2 regions of the Paeniglutamicibacter sp. MACA_103 genome follow, and region 2 is predicted to be linked to the other one. Evidence: predicted binding sites of a transcription regulator. Region 2 holds the regulator's gene; the other holds the start of a gene.
The links. The regulator Rex, encoded in region 2, represses fermentation and respiration genes when NADH is low (regulators of the CRP and FNR family bind a similar motif). The targets are predictions, from matches to a motif close to CTTGTGAANNNNTTCACAAG.
Positions count from the first base shown of each region.

Region 1: a site for Rex is predicted at 2,864-2,883, ahead of ACIPVK_RS09705 (queuosine precursor transporter). Genes of this name have one in related genera too.

Region 1 covers NZ_JBIXLN010000016.1:63,569-71,535, reverse strand. The annotation lists gene ACIPVK_RS09720 (hydroxymethylpyrimidine/phosphomethylpyrimidine kinase) at 430-1,254, opposite strand; gene ACIPVK_RS09715 (hypothetical protein) at 1,335-1,991, opposite strand; gene ACIPVK_RS09710 (TetR/AcrR family transcriptional regulator) at 2,174-2,821, opposite strand; gene ACIPVK_RS09705 (queuosine precursor transporter) at 3,113-3,838, shown strand; gene ACIPVK_RS09700 (DUF4126 domain-containing protein) at 4,036-4,626, shown strand; gene tgt (tRNA guanosine(34) transglycosylase Tgt) at 4,642-5,943, opposite strand; gene ACIPVK_RS09690 (FUSC family protein) at 6,116-7,183, shown strand; gene ACIPVK_RS09685 (maleylpyruvate isomerase family mycothiol-dependent enzyme) at 7,214-7,843, shown strand; gene ACIPVK_RS09680 (NUDIX hydrolase family protein) at 7,878-7,967, opposite strand, start outside.
Region 2 covers NZ_JBIXLN010000021.1:13,556-21,522, reverse strand. The annotation lists gene ACIPVK_RS11425 (TlpA family protein disulfide reductase) at 1-191, opposite strand, end outside; gene ACIPVK_RS11420 (histidine phosphatase family protein) at 196-858, opposite strand; gene ACIPVK_RS11415 (hypothetical protein) at 1,131-1,880, shown strand; gene ACIPVK_RS11410 (redox-sensing transcriptional repressor Rex) at 1,979-2,638, opposite strand; gene ACIPVK_RS11405 (glutaredoxin family protein) at 2,827-3,081, opposite strand; gene ACIPVK_RS11400 (HAD family hydrolase) at 3,080-3,946, shown strand; gene ACIPVK_RS11395 (30S ribosomal protein bS22) at 4,060-4,158, opposite strand; gene ACIPVK_RS11390 (helix-turn-helix domain-containing protein) at 4,303-4,515, opposite strand; gene ACIPVK_RS11385 (3-deoxy-7-phosphoheptulonate synthase) at 4,708-5,814, opposite strand; gene gdhA (NADP-specific glutamate dehydrogenase) at 6,219-7,562, opposite strand; gene ACIPVK_RS11375 (ArsR/SmtB family transcription factor) at 7,764-7,967, opposite strand, start outside.

The DNA.
Region 1 (7,967 bases), on a different contig from region 2:
CCCATGACCGCTTAGCGGGGCCCGTCCCACGCCACATACTATGTGAGTCGCGGCACATATCAAGGGGTTGTTTGATATTTACCGAAAAATGTCACGGCAAATGACGAATTCCCCGGCGAGAGGTGCGCGGACCGCGTTGGCTCCCCGCCCGGGGCCACGGATCGACGGGCGATTGCCGGCCCGACGGCAAAGTGTCGGAAGCGATCGATAGCCTGTGGGAAGTCGGTGGATCTCTTGGGGAGGTGCACCGCCCGTAGCGCCGGCACCGCGCCCGGGAAAACGCGGTTGGCATCGGGCAAGGACGCCACCGCGACGACCCGAGAGCAGAGTGCCTGTGTTCCGGAAGCGTTTTGCGGGGAAACGCAAAAACGCTGGTCCCGTGCATGCACGGGACCAGCGTTTTAACCAAGAGGGGGCGGGGTGTGAACCCTAGCGTGCGCCGCCCTGCCACAGGGCGTCGAAGGGGGCCGCCGAGGAAACGCGGTTCTTGATGCCCTCGGTGACAAAGGCCTTGGCGTTGCGTGCGGCCTGCAGCGGGGTCTCGCCCTTGGCCAGTTCGGCGGTGATGGCCGCGGCCAGGGAGCATCCGGCGCCCGACACGGCGACCTCGCCGACCTTGGGGGCCGAGAGCACCTCGAGGGTCTCGCCGTCGTAGAACACGTCAACCGCGTCGCTGCCGGCCAGGCGGATTCCGCCCTTGGCCAGCACCGCCGCGCCGGAGATCGCGTGGATCTTCTTGGCCGCCGCGGTCAGGTCCTCGACGTTGTTGATGCTCATCCCGGACAGGGACTCTGCCTCGAAGTGGTTGGGCGTGACGAAGGTGGCCAGCGGCAGCAGGTTCGACTTCAGCGCCTCGTCGGTGTCCAGGGCGTGGCCCGGTTCCTGGCCCTTGCAAATCAGCACCGGGTCCAGCACGACGTTGTCCCATGCCTGGTCCTTCAGCGCAGCCGACACGGTGTCGATGGTGGCGGGGGAACCCATCATGCCAAGCTTGACGGTCTTCAGATCGCCGGCATAGCACGTCTGGATTGCCTCGAGCTGGTCGGCGATCACCTGTGCCTCGACCGGAACGAAGCGGTGGTTCCAGTTGTCTTTCGGGTTGAAGGACACGATGCAGGTCAGGGCGACGATCCCGTAGGTTCCCAGTTCCTGGAAGGTCTTCAGGTCGGCCTGGGCGCCGGCGCCGCCGGTTGCTTCGGAGCCGGCGATGGTCAGGGTAACGGCGGGACGGATCCCGGTGGAGGCAGAAGTCATGCATTCATTTTAGGGTGGTTTCCCTCTCACGCTCACACTCGCGGATAGGGCCCGGCCTCTCCAGGCTCCATGTATTGCGGCTATGCCTTGGTGAAGGTGGTCAGCTGCGTCGCATTGGACCAGCCGGCGGCGCGGTCGGCGCGCGTTCCGGCGGCGGTGTCCGCGCTGGTGACCAGGAAAAGCACCGGCAGGCCCTGGCCCGCCGCCGTGGCAGCAAGGTTTGCCAGGATCGCGGCGCGGAACTGTTCGGTGTTCGATGTCGTGGTGATGCTCGGATCACCCAACATCGCAAATCCCTCGCCAAAGCGGATCCTGCCCCGGCCGGCCGGGGCGTCGAAGTCCGCGACTTCAACCACGTCGTAGTCGTTCATGGGCGCTTCGAAGAGGGTTGCCGTTTCCGGTAGCGAGGCCACTTGCTCCACATCGTTGGCCAGGGCGACAAGCAGGACCCGTCGATCGCTCAGGCTCCAACCCTGCGAGGAAAGTTCCCGAGTGGTCGCCTCGTCGGGCGAGCCCAGGAATGTCAACCTGGTTTGACCCTGGTGCGCAGTGAGGCCCGGGTCGCCCACCAGCGTGGAGAGCTCTTCGGGCGTGGGCCAGCTGCACGTGATTTCGTAGTTGCTTCCGTCTGCGGCGAGACTGTGCAGGCATCCCGATTCGTCACGGACGACCGTGCGGTCACGAAGCAGGGCAAAGGAGTGGACCCAAGGCGGAAGGGTTGTGGACTCGAATGGCATCTTGCGGCTCCTGTCCCAATGACGGCAACGAACTTGCGGCTCTGGACACAAAATGCGCGCTGATCTGTGGTGACCGTTGCGCTTTCGCGCCCCTCTCAAGGCTTCTTCTCCGACTCTACGCCTGCGGCCGGCGAATCCGGGATTGTCTCTTCGGCAGGGCGCGATTTCGCGGCCGGCGAGGGTCAGGACGCGGTGCGCACCAGTGAAAGCACGTCATCGAGAATGCTGCGGACAACAGGCATGCGCGAGAGCACGACCAGGCGCGCGACCACCGGGGCGACGTTCCTGATGAGTCGGTGGCTGCGCGCAGCCCCGGGGGAGGTGTCGTAGGCCCAAAACAGGAAGATGCCGCGTTGGATCAACCAAAGCAACTGGGGCAGGTCCATGCGGATGGCCAGTGGTGGAAGGGGCCTGCTGGCCGCCACCACCTGGCGCCACAATCCGAGTTCGAGGGCTCGCTGCACGTTGCCGAGCTCGGCGTTTGAACCGGCAAAGGCCGTGCGGATAAACGCAGGTCCGAACTCGTGGAACGGCGTCATGATTTCCAGGGCCTTGTCCAAGGAAATGCGAAGGTTCATCTCCAAGTTGTTTCCCGGCACCAAAAGCGGCCACGTGGCAGAGCGGTGCTTCTCGAGCAGGTCCCGGAAAAGCTCGTGGACGATGGCGTCCTTGGATTCGAAATAGTAGTAGGCGTTGCCCAGGGAAAGCCCGGATTCCGTGGCGATTGAGCGCATCGTGGTTCCGGTGAACCCCTTGGTGGCGAAGAGCCCCATGGCCGTGTCGAGCAACAGCTGGCGGGTATGGGTGCTCTTGGCAGTCGGTTTCCTCACTGCGCTCCCTTCCGCGTTCGGCATCGGTTTCCATCATAACCAGTTTTGAACATGTTCAAAACATGGATTCCCGCGCCACGCAAGGCGAATCGCGGAACCCGGCCGCCCAAACGGACCCCGAGGGCGCGAAACCGCCGAAACAGGGCTGGGTAAGACATGGGATACTTGAACCTCAAGTGCTAATACAGCGAGTGGTCCCCACGGCCCCGATTTCCGCCCATGCGTCGATCGCTGCGGAAAACGTTGCCCCGGGACCGGCTTGGCGAACCACTTCTTCGATTGGGAATCACCATGGGCGAAAACACCGCCTCAGCAACACAACGTCCGAAGGCCTCGCGCGCGATCTTTGCGTCCGCGGGAAGCCCCTACTTTTCCACCGTGCTGGCATTGATGGCCGTCGTGGTCATCCTTTCCAACGTCGGTGCGGCCAAAGGTGTCACCTTCGGCCCCATCGTCACCGACGGCGGATTCTTTCTTTTCCCGCTGGCCTACATCCTCGGTGACGTCATTTCCGAGGTCTACGGCTTTAAGGTCGCCCGCCGGGCCATCGTCACGACCTTCGCGTTGGCGGCCTTCTCGACCCTTTGCTTCTGGATCATGATCCACCTGCCAGCGGCCGAATGGTACGACGGGCAGGAGGCCCTCGAACGCACGTTGGGTCCGGTCTGGCTCATTGTCCTGGCCTCGTTGCTGGGCTTCCTGGTCGGCCAGACCCTGAACTCCTGGGTCCTGGTGAAGATGAAGGAACGCTTCGGCGAACGCGGCCTGGTGGGCCGCCTGATGAGCTCGACCGGGGTTGGCGAATTCGCCGACACGCTGATCTTCTGCTCCATCGCAGCCACCGTCATCGGCATCACCGACATGCCCACGTTCATCAACTACGTGCTGGTCGGCTTCGTTTACAAGACCGCGGTGGAGTTCATCTTCGTTCCGGTGACCACGCTGGTCATCCGCTGGTTCAAGCGCCGCGAGCCCAGCTACGAGGTGCAGGCTCCGGTGGCGGGAACCGCCGCATAGGCAATCCACGCCACGAATTACGGGGACGGCGGCCCTTCGGCCGACGGGCGAAGGCCGCCGCTTCTTCCTTTGACCGGGCCGTCGGAACCTCGACGGCCCTCTATTCGAGCGGTGGTTCTCCGCGCCGGCGAACCACCGGCAAAAACACCCCCGGCACATTGCGGCGCATGCACCGCGACTGCGCCTAGTCTGGGCACATGGAACTACTCACGGCCGCCGGGCTGAGCTCGGCCGCGGGCCTGAACGCATATATTCCCTTGCTGGTGCTGGGGCTGCTCAACCGCTTCACCTCATGGGTGGCGCTGCCCGAGGGCTGGGGCTGGCTTTCCAACGGCTGGGCCCTGGGCATCCTTGCGGTGTTGCTGGTCATCGAGGTCGTCGCCGACAAGATTCCGGTCGTTGACTCGGTCAACGACGCGCTGCAGACGGTGGTGCGCCCGGCCTCCGGAGGGCTCGTCTTTGCCTCCGGTGTCGGGGCCGAAACCGTGGCGGTGACCGATCCCGGGAACACCTTTGGCTCGGCCCAGTGGATGCCGCTGCTCATTGGTGCGGGGATCGCACTGGTCTTCCACCTGCTCAAGTCCGGGTCGAGGCCGCTGTTGAACCTGGGCACCGCCGGGGTCGCGGCCCCGGTGGTGAGCACGGCGGAGGACGGGGCATCGCTGGGATTGAGCCTGCTGGCCATTGCCCTGCCCGTGCTGGTGCTGGTGGCCGCGGTGGGCCTGGCCGTGCTGCTGTTTATCGGCATCCGCAGGCTGCGGCCGAGGAAGGGCGCCGCCGCGGGCTAGGACCGTTTCCGCGGATCAGAGGGAGACTGTTTCCAGTCCCTGCGGGTCCGGGGCACCGGCGTAATAGCGGGACATGACCATCTCCTTGAGCTCGTGGAAGGTGCCGTCCTCGATGGCCAGGCGGGCGTCGTCAACCATCTTCACCACGAAGCGCTCGTTGTGGATCGAGATCAGCGTGTGGCTCAGAAGTTCCTTGGCCTTGAAAAGGTGGTGGATGTAGGCGCGCGTGTAGTGCTGGCAGGTGTAGCAGTCGCACTCGTCGGACAGGGGAGTGAAGTCCGTCTTGTAGCGCTGGCCCGAGAGGTTGAAGCGGCCGTAGGGCGTGTAGAACGCGGAGTTGCGGGCAACGCGGGTGGGGGAAACGCAGTCGAAGGTGTCCGCGCCGTTCTCGATGGCCGTGAAGAGGTCGTCGGGCTCGGAAATCCCCAGCAGGTGGCGCGGCTTGTTTTCCGGAAGCTCCTGCGCGCACCAACCCACGATGGTGCCCAGGTTTTCCTTCTCCAGCGCACCGCCGATGCCGAAGCCGTCAAAGGCCATGGCACCGAGGTCCCGGCAGGCCTGGCGGCGCAGGTCCTCGTACTGGGCGCCCTGGATCACGCCGAAGAGCGCCTGGTACTCCTTGCCGACGCGTTCGTCGGTGAGGTTGAAGTGCTCCTTGACGCAACGCTCGGCCCAGAGCCGGGTGCGCTCGAGGGACTCGACCTGGTAGCCGCGGGAGTTCTGCAGCGTGGTCAGCTCGTCGAAGGCGAACATGATGTCGGCGCCGATCTTGTGCTGCACGTTCATCGACACCTCGGGGCTGAAGCGGTGCTTGTTGCCATCGATGTGGCTCTTGAACCAGACGCCGTCGTCGTCCACGTTGGCCAGGCGTTCCTTGCCCGGGGCCACTGCGTCGTCGGGGCCGGACTGGTCCACCGACTTCATGTCGATGACCTTCTTGAACCCCGAGCCCAGGCTCATGACCTGGAATCCGCCGGAGTCGGTGAAGGTGGGCCCGGACCAGTTCATGAACCTGCCCAGCCCGCCGGCCGCGTCAAGGATGTCGGGGCCCGGCTGCAGGTAGAGGTGGTAGGCGTTGGCCAGCACGGCCTGCGCGCCGAGCTCTGCCACGGATTCGGGCAGCAGGGCCTTGACCGTCGCCTTGGTGCCCACGGCAATGAAGGCAGGGGTCTTGATTTCCCCGTGCGGGGTGGTGATCACGCCCGTGCGTCCGTTGGATGCCGACCCGTCGGGACGTGTCAGCCGGGTGCCGAGCTCAAAGGAGAACTCGGCCTGGCGCGGATGGGGAGCGGTGGCATCAAAAGAATCGTTCTGCACCTACCTAGTGTGCCGCATGCCCCGGCAGGGCGGGAAAAATACCCGCGTGCCATCGCTCACCCCTGGCTATTTGCTCGCTCACAAGTGACACCATGGCGCGCGCCGGGCGCGTAGCGTTTGACAGTAGGTGCATCAAGACAACGAACCAAGAGAGCGGCGACGAAGCAAACGCATGGGTAAGAAATTTGAGGACCTGCTGACCCTGGGGCCGGCACACAACGACCACTGGATTGCCTTGCGCACGGGCATCGGCGTGTTCGTGCCGCTTTTCGCGCTGCTGGCCATGGACCGGCTGGACCTGATGATCTTCGTGATTTTTGGCGCCTTCACCGGCGTCTACGGACGCGTGCCCGGATACCTCAATAGGTTGGTTGCCCAGGCCAAGGCAGGCGCCCTGTTCCTGGTGGTCATCGCGCTGGCGGTGCTCGCCTCCAATTTCCTGGTCGACCACTCGGACCCGGTGCGCAGCGCGTGGACGATCGTTGTCCTGACCACCGTGGTCTCCGGGGTGTGCGCCGTCGTCACGTCCTTCCTGCAGCTGCGGCCGGGCGGCTCCCTTTTCCACATCTTCGCCTTCGCGGCGATTGCCTCCATGCCAAGCCAGCCACCGGCCGGCGAATCCATGGTCGCGGCGTCGGCTGCGGTGGTGCTGTCCATCGCCATCGGGTTCTCCGGGATGGCCTTCCCCCGCAGCGCGGGCTGGGGGGAACGTGTTCGGCCGGCGGCCCTGTCCGCAACGGTGCGCACAGCCATCTGGTGGGAGGCATTCTTTTACCTGCTGGCCGCCGGGGCCGCCGGGTCCATTGCCACCTTGTTGGCGCCCGCGTTGTCGACGGGGCACAGCTACTGGGCGATGGTGGCCGCGGTGGTCCCCTTGGTCGGGCACACCACCCGGCATCGGGTGCGCAGGGGCATCCACCGTATCCTTGGCACCCTGACCGGCCTCGTGCTCATGGCCGCGATCATCGCCTTCGCGCCACCGGTCTGGGTGCTGCTGATCTTGATCGGGCTGCTGCAGGTCTTCGCCGAACTGTTCATCGCGCGCAATTACTTCATTGCACAGATCTTTGTGACCCCGCTGGCCCTGGTGGGCGTATCCATCGGGTCCGGCGTGACGGACGGGCTGCTCTACGACCGGGCCCTGGAGACCGTCATCGGCGCCGCGGTCGGCGTTTCGGTGGTGCTGCTCGGATCCCTCTTCGGCTCATGGTTCCGGCGTCGCCTGCCCGCAGCCCCCTAGGACACGACTTTGACGTGCAAGGATTGGGGCATGAACGACATGGATCTGGCCCAGGCCGAACGCACGGACCTCGCCGACTTCCTGGGAACCCTGGACGCCGGGCAGTGGGAGGCCCCGTCGCTGTGCGAGGGCTGGCGCGTGCGGGACGTCGTGGCGCACGTGATCTCCTACGACTCCCTCGACACCTTGGGGTTGGTGCGCCGTTTCGCCAAGGGCCGGCTGGTGAAGGCCAACCAGGTCGGAGTCGACGAGATGCGCGGCCTCTCGACGGCCGAACTGCTCGAGACGTTTCGGGCGCACACCCGTCCCCGCGGCCTGGCCGCGGGGATCGGCGGCAGGATCGGCCTGGTCGACGGCATGATCCACCACCAGGACATTCGGCGGTCCCTGGGCCTGCCACGGGAGATCCCCGCGCAACGGTTGCATCGGGTCCTGGAGACGACTCCGGGCAATCCGCGGCTGGCGCCTTGGCGGTGGATCCGCGGATTGAGGCTGGCCGCGACGGACCTTGACTGGTCCCATGGCAAGGGTCCGCTGGTCTCCGGCACCGGGGAGGCCCTGCTCATGGCCATGGCGGGGCGCCCGGTTGTCGTTTCCGAGCTTTCCGGGGAAGGTGCGCCGGCCCTTGCGGCCCGCCTAACCGGCCGGTCGGCCCGCTAAAACCCACACGAGGGGCCGGCGCTTCCCGGCGTCTTTAGCGGACGTAGCCGACGTGGGCGAGGGCCTGGCGGACCAGGTTTTCGCGGCCCCCGGCGAACTCCTCCTGGATGTTCGGGCTCAGCGC
Region 2 (7,967 bases):
GGACCGTATTCCTCCACCGAGCCGTCGCCGGCTATGTAATTCTTGTTATTGCCTTCGCGCGCCTGCTTGGCCAGGGGGTCTTCCTCCCCCACGCAAGCCGCCAGTGGCAGCACGGCGGCGCCAAGTACTGCAGCGCGCAAGAATGTACGTCGTCCCAAACGCTTCGCTTGGGACGAGATGGGATCGGTCATGATCTCAGGCTCCAGGGATGTTAGCAGCGTTGGCCAAGAGGTCCACGCTAGGTTCTGCATAACGGACTCCGACCAGACTTTCACCTTCAAAGTCCAGGCTAGTCACGGAGGTGAGAGTGCACTCGCGTTTCCGCGGGTCGTGCCACAGGGCCTTGCCCTCGGCGGAGCGGCGCGTTACCCAGATGGGCAGCTGGTGGCTGACCAAAATGGCTTGCGCCCCTCGGCCGCCAAGTTCCACCGCTCGATCGCGGTGTTCAACAATGGCGGTCATCATTCGTTCCACCTGGTCCCGGTAGGGTTCCCCCCAGGATGGACGAAATGGGTTGACGACAAAGGACCAGTACTTTGGTTCCTTCAGTCGGTTCTTAATCTGGGAGAGTCCCTCGAAACGGTTCGCCGCCTCGATGATTCGATCGTCTGTCACGATTTCCAGGCCCAACGCCGCAGAGGTGGGCCTTGCCGTTTCCTGCGCCCGCACGAGCGGGGATGACACCAAGTGGGTGATATTTGCGCCCGCGCTTCGCTGGGCCGTGAAGTATTCCGCGGCCCGCACCGCCATTTGGTTGCCAAGTTCGGAAAGGTGGAATTCCGGTAGCCGACCGTAGAGGACCCTGTCCGGGTTATACACTTCGCCGTGACGCAGAAGGTGAACGGTGGCAGTCGACATGGATTAAGTGTCTCAAATCTTTGTTCCGTTACCTAAACCGGACACTTGATTTTGCCCACGTGACCGGCCCTTGAACGCATCCCGAAGCCGTTGGCGCGATGACCCGGCTCCTTGCCCCAGCCCTGCGCGCAACCTGCAGAGCAGGTCTCGGGAAGGGGCCCTGACCGAAGTGCATGTCGAAACGAAAAACCATCCTTAGGGAGGGGTGAAAAGCAATCTCGAACGGATATCGTGAGGGTAAGTCATTCTTTTCCAACCCCAAGGAGCAGGTTATGTCTACCCCTGAAAATGATCCCCTGAATCCCGAGAAGCCGCCCACGGATCCCGCACCGCCGCAATACGGACAGCGTGCACCGCAGGATCCGAATGCTGCCGGGCAGCCCCCATACGGCCAGCCGCCACAGTACGGTGCACAGCAGCCGAATCCGTATGGCCAAAACCCCAACCCCTATGGCCAGCCCGCACCCGCGAACAATCCGTACGGCCAGCAGCCCCCGCAGGGGCCATATGGGCAGCAGCCGTACGCCGGCGGTTTCCCGGTTCCCCCTCAAGGCAACTTCGCACCGCCCCAGATGCCCACCCACCGTCCCAAGGAACTGGACACCTCGTTTTGGGCCATCCTGGCAGCGGGCGTCGCTTTCCTGCTGAGCTCCGTGTTTGGTTTGAGCACCGCCGCAATCATGGAACAGGTTGAAGCGGTACCCGAGCTGGAAGAGCAGCTCGCGGCCGCCGGAATGAGCATCAGCGACGCAATCCCCATGATCCAGACCACGGCGATCGTGTTCGCAGTCGTTGGCTTGTTGATCTACGTCCTGATTGCCTTCATGGTCCGCAAGGGAAGCGGCGTGGCACGCATCTTCGCCACGATCTTCGCCGTCCTGTCCTTGTTCAGCATCGGCAGCGGCCTGCTGATGGCTCTCTCGGTCGTCCTGGGCGTCGTTGGCGTGGTCTTCGCCTGGTTGCGCCCCTCGAGCCAGTTCATTGCTGCGCGGCGAGCGGCACGGGCTGCAGGATACCGCTAAACACCACACCCAAAAAGGTCCGTGGGTTCCAGCCGTTGCCGGCCGGATCCCACGGACCTTTTTTGTGTTTTGGCCAGGTCGCGGACCTGTGCCGGCACCTAGGAATCGAGGTTTTGTGCGTGGTAGGCCAGGATTTGAAGCTCGGTGGCCAGATCGACCTTGCGAAGGTTTACCCCTGGCGGGACCTGCAGCACCACCGGTGCAAAGCTTAGGATGCTTCGCACGCCGCTTTCCACCAGTTTGTCGCACAGTTCCTGGGCGGCTGCGCCGGGAACAGACAGGACGGCCATGTTTGCGCTGGTGGCCTTGAGGATCTCGTCGAGGTCGAGAATGGGCTGGACCTTCAAGTCACCCACCGTGCTGCCGATAACCTCCGGCGAGGAATCCAGCAGCGCAACGATTTCGAATCCGCGGCTTCTGAAACCGCCATACCCGGACAGCGCACGGCCCAAGTTTCCGGCACCGATAATCGCAACGCGCCACTGCCGCAAGAGCCCCATGGCCTTGGAAATATGTTCGGCCAGCTCGGTCACCACGTAGCCCACTCCACGGGTCCCATAGGATCCAAGAAGGGAAAGGTCCTTGCGCAGGATCGCCGGATTCACTCCAGCCTCCGTTGCCAGGACACCTGAAGAAGTACGTGCCTCGCCGCGACCCTGCATGGTGTTCAGGGCGCGCAGGTACTGGGTCAACCGCGCAAGGGTTGCTTCGGGAAGAATCCTGCCCAGTGAACCCGTCGCTGTCTGCCCCACGGTCATGTCGGGCTCCAGGTCGTGCTCGATCAGGGGTTCGGCAGCGGGGACCGTTGATTCGCTGCTTGCTGGGTCGCGCTCGGTGGGCATTCTGCTCTGACTCAATTCCTTGGATACTTTTGTGACTTACCAACCAGTTCACGCGACACTGCCGCTCGGCCTCGTTTTCGGGGGCCGGCGTCGGTGTCGTCGTCCTAGCTTGTCAGCAATGTCTCAAGGCGTTGGGCGTCTATCACCCAAAAGTCCCGTACCCGTCCGTCTACCAACAGCACGGGCACCTCTTCCGAGTGGCGTTCCAAGAGTTCTGCGTCCTGGTCGATGTCGATTTTTTGCCAGGTGTAATCCAGCCGACCGGTGACCTCATCGAGTGTTTCGATCGCGGCCTGACACAGATGGCATCCGGACCGAACCAACAAAGTAATTTCCCTCGGGGTCTGCTCACTGCTCATGCCCCAACGCTACAGCGCCCGCCAAAAAAGATTGCAATACACTGGGCGGATGCCCTCAAACCTTTCCCCCGCGTCATTTCCTGGGCAAGAACCGTTGCATTCGAGCACGACCGCGGCCTTCTTCGATGTCGACAACACCATGATGCGCGGTGCCTCTCTATTCGCCGTAGCCCGAAAAATGTATCAACGACGGGCTTTTAGGCTGCGTGAGGTGGCGTGGTTTGCCGTTCACCAGTTGCGGTTCGTGGCCCGGGGAGAGAACCTCGGAGACATCCAGGCCATCCGTGACCGTGCGCTCTTGATGGCCGCGGGGTTCTCCGTGGCCGACATGGTTGCGCTCGGGGATGAAATTTATGACGAATTCATTGAGTCGAAAATCTGGCCAGGCACCCGCGCAATTGCCGAGCAGCACCTGCACGCCGGGCGGAGGGTATGGCTTGTCACTGCCACGCCGCTGGAGGTCGCCTCGGTGATGGCCCGCCGACTCGGGCTCAGCGGGGCCTTGGGCACGAGCGTGGAACACGTCGAGGGCATCTACACCGGCCGCCTGGTCGGCGAGATCCTGCACGGCGCGGCGAAGGCCGAGGCGGTCCAGAACCTGGCGCTGGAACAGGGGCTGGATCTTGACGAATGCTGGGGGTACAGCGACTCGCACAACGACATCCCCATGCTTGAAGCGGTCGGGCACCCCGTGGCGATCAATCCCGACTGGAGACTGCGCCGCCATGCCAAGGACCGGAACTGGCCGGTTTACGACTTCCGAACCGGACGCAAGGCCGCGACCTTTGGGTTGAAGGCCGCGGGGATCTCGGGAGCCCTATGGGGCCTGTGGCGCAGTGTCGGCGCCCTGCGACGCCGTCCCTGACATTTCTGAGGCCATCCCCCGGCTTTTGCCGCAGCATGCAAAAAGGTGCGTTTCCCCAAGAGGGAAACGCACCTTTTTACATGCTCAATTCCGGGCAAGCCCGGAGCCGGCATTTACTTCTTATTACGACGCTGGTGGCGGGTCTTACGAAGCAATTTACGGTGCTTCTTCTTGGCCATACGCTTGCGGCGCTTCTTAATAACAGAGCCCATAATGGTTCCTCACAAACTGATTCGATTGCCGACTACTATTTCTTCGGCACCAAAGCACCAGAATAGCCAACTGGACGTTAAACGTTCCTTAACAGATTACCTGCTTCTAGAGCAGATTCTGACCACTCGCGAAATTCGGCGGCGCTAGCCGGTGTTGGAGTCCCGGCCGAACCCGGCTGCCCGCAGGTACTCCTGCACGGCGTTTTCCGGTACGCGGTAGGAACGACCGAACCGCACGGCCGGCATCTCTCCAGAATGGACGAGGCGGTAAACCGTCATCTTTGACACACGCATCACCTCGGCAACCTCGGCCACCGTCATGAAACGCGCGTTGGCAAAGTTTTGCGATTCGACCATTCCCTGTTTCTCCTGACAATTTCACATAGCAATCATGCCTTGGCGCAGACCGAGGAACGTACCTTGTCTGTGCCAACACCCCAAGATACCCTATGTCCTTCTGACTCACTTTAGTGGCTCGTGGGGCCAATGTGAACGATTCTCGGCTTCCCGGGGCCACCATTTCTTGCGGGGAACCCATATATTGCGCGTTTAGCGCGCAGCACGCACCGCTTCGGCAAGCGTCGCGAGCAATTCGGCGCTGGTTTCCCAGCCCATGCAGGCGTCGGTGACGGACTGCCCGTAGGTCAGTCCTGCCAGCACGTCCGAGCCTTGGGCCACCACATCCGGATCGTGTTTCTGCGCTCCCGGCACCAGGAAGCTTTCCGCCATGACCCCGGCAATCAATTGGTCTCCGTCTGCAATGCGGGCGGCCAGCTCCGCGATGACTTCCGCCTGGCGCAGATGGGATTTGCCCGAGTTTGCGTGGGAGGCATCGACGATCACCCGCGGGTTCATGCCCGCGTTGCCCATTGCGGTCGACGCGGCGGCCACTGGCTCTGCCTCGAAATTGGGACCGTCGGCGCCGCCGCGCAGGATCAGGTGGGCGTCCTCGTTTCCCGCGGTCCGGACCACCGCGGTGCGCCCGTCGTCGCTGATGCCCAGGAAGGACTGCGGTGAGCCGGCAGCCTGGCAGGCGTCGATGGCCACCTGGACCGACCCGTCCGTGCCGTTCTTGAAACCCACGGGCATGGACAGCCCGGAGACCAGCTGCCGGTGCGTCTGGCTTTCGGTGGTGCGCGCCCCGATGGCGCCCCAGCTGATCACGTCGGACAGGTATTGCGCGCTCAGCGGCTCGAGGAATTCCGTGGCCAGCGGCAGGCCCAGGTTGCTGGCCGCCAACATGAATTCGCGTGCGGCACGCAGCCCCGCGGCCATGTCGTGGCTGCCGTCGAGGTGCGGGTCGTTGACCAGGCCCTTCCACCCCACGGTGGTGCGCGGCTTTTCGAAGTAGCTGCGCATGACCACCAGCAGTTCGCCCTCGTGTTCCTTCGCGGCGGCGGCGAGCCTGGTGGCGTATTCCAGCCCCGCTACCGGGTCGTGGATCGAGCAGGGGCCGATGATGACCAGCAGGCGCCCATCGAGCCCGGAGAGCACGGCTCGCACCTCCTGGCGGGCCCGCATGATCCGGTAGCCCTGGGCATCTTCCACGGGAAGCTCGGCGACAAGTTCCGCGGGGGTGGGCAGTTCGGTGATGCCCAGCACGCGTTCATTGGTGTTGGCGCGTTGCTGTGTCTCGGTGGCGACTGCGATGCTCATGGTTGGGGGCCTTTCGGTTACGGCCCCGCGCGTCTTTGCGGGGCCCATTGGTTTCAATGCGGCCCCCGCTGACACGTCTCCGTATTCCTCCAGGGCCGCTATCTTGGAAATAGCGAAGGGCCTGCAAGCAACAGCTTGCGGCCCTTGTCGGCTCTGAAGGTGGGTATGCGAAATTATCGCGTCTTAGGCCCCTCCAGAGCCGACACAAAATACGCATACCAACGATTAGTCATGGTTGAAAATGTACCCCCGGGACGTCGAAAACCACAAACCCGGCCCCAAGACTCGGCGAAACATGACGTCTCAAAAACGCAAAAAACCGGGGCCGGAAAGCAGAAACCCTGGGGTTCGTGCTTGCCGGCTCCCGGCTTTGGTGCCTCGTGCGACGGTTGCTGCGGACCTGGCTAGATCAGGCCCTGGGCCAGCATGGCGTCGGCGACCTTCACGAAGCCGGCGATGTTGGCGCCCGCCACGTAGTTGCCCGGTACGCCGTATTCGTCGGCGGTGGAGGCGCAGCGGTCGTGGATGCCGACCATGATCTCGGTCAGGCGCTCCTCGGTGTGGGCGAAGCTCCACGAGTCGCGGCTGGCGTTCTGCTGCATTTCCAGCGCGGAGGTGGCCACGCCGCCGGCGTTGGCGGCCTTGCCCGGGGCAAAGAGCACCCCTGCGTCCTGGAACAGCGAGGTTGCCGCGGCGGTGCAAGGCATGTTGGCGCCCTCGGCCACGGCGACGACGCCCGAGGCGATCAGCTTCGTGGCGTCCTTGGCGTCCAGCTCGTTCTGGGTGGCACACGGCAGCGCCACGGTGGCATCGACGTCCCAGACGTTGCCGCCCTCGACGTAGTGCACCTTCTTGGACTTGGCACGCTCGGCGTACTCGCTGATGCGCCCGCGCTCGACTTCCTTGATCTGGCGAAGCAATTCGACGTCGATGCCGCGTTCGTCAACGATGTACCCGGAGGAATCCGAGGCGGTCACGACGCGGGCGCCGAGCGCCTGGGCCTTTTCGATGGCGTTGATGGCCACGTTGCCCGAGCCCGAGACCGAGACGCGCTGGCCGTCGAAGCTGGCGCCGCGGGTCTTAAGCATTTCGTCGGTGAAGATCACCGCGCCGTAGCCGGTGGCCTCCGGGCGAACCAGGGATCCGCCCCAGCTGATGCCCTTGCCGGTGAGCACGCCGGACTCGTAGCGATTGGTGATGCGCTTGTACTGGCCGAACAGGTAGCCGATTTCGCGCCCGCCCACACCGATGTCACCGGCGGGTACGTCGGTGTACTCGCCGATGTGGCGGTAGAGCTCGGTCATGAACGACTGGCAGAAGCGCATGACCTCGGCGTCGGACTTGCCGCGCGGATCGAAGTCCGAGCCGCCCTTGCCGCCGCCGATGGGCATGCCGGTGAGCGAGTTCTTGAAGATCTGCTCGAAGCCCAGGAACTTGACGATGCCCAGGTACACCGAGGGGTGGAAGCGCAGTCCACCCTTGAACGGGCCCAGGGCGGAGTTGAATTCAACGCGGAAACCGCGGTTGATCTGTACCCGGCCTTCGTCATCCATCCACGGCACGCGGAAGATGATCTGGCGTTCGGGCTCACACATGCGCTGCAGGATCGCAGCTTCGGCATATTCAGGATGCTTGCGCGAGACCGCTTCGAGGCTTTCGAATACCTCGGTCACCGCCTGGTGGAATTCTGCTTCACCGGGGTTGCGACGGAACACTTCGTCGCGAATGGTCGCTAGATGCTGGTCCAAGTCTTATCTCCTCATCACTTGGGGCAGGCACGAGGGCACGCTGCCGCCATGTCTGGCGACGCTGCCCCAGACGTCGAGGATGCCACGGCCGCGCCCGGTCGGCACAACCGGGCGTCATCAACCGGGCACGCCCGCGTAATTTTTTGAGCTCCCGTGTATGCTTTCGCGCCGACATTTCCGGCCGCGGAGCGGTGCTGAAGGCTAGCGCTTCCTGCCGAATTTCGGCTTGGGCAGGCGGTCCAGGAAATCGTGGGCACGGCCGGTGACCTGTTCCAGTCCGCGGCCCACGGTCCGGCCCAATTGCGCGGCGGCCACCGTTGCCTGGCTGGCCGCCTCCTGCGATGCCAGCTGGGCTTCGACATGGCCCTCCGGGACCAGGCCCAGGACGGGTGCCGGGGGCACGAA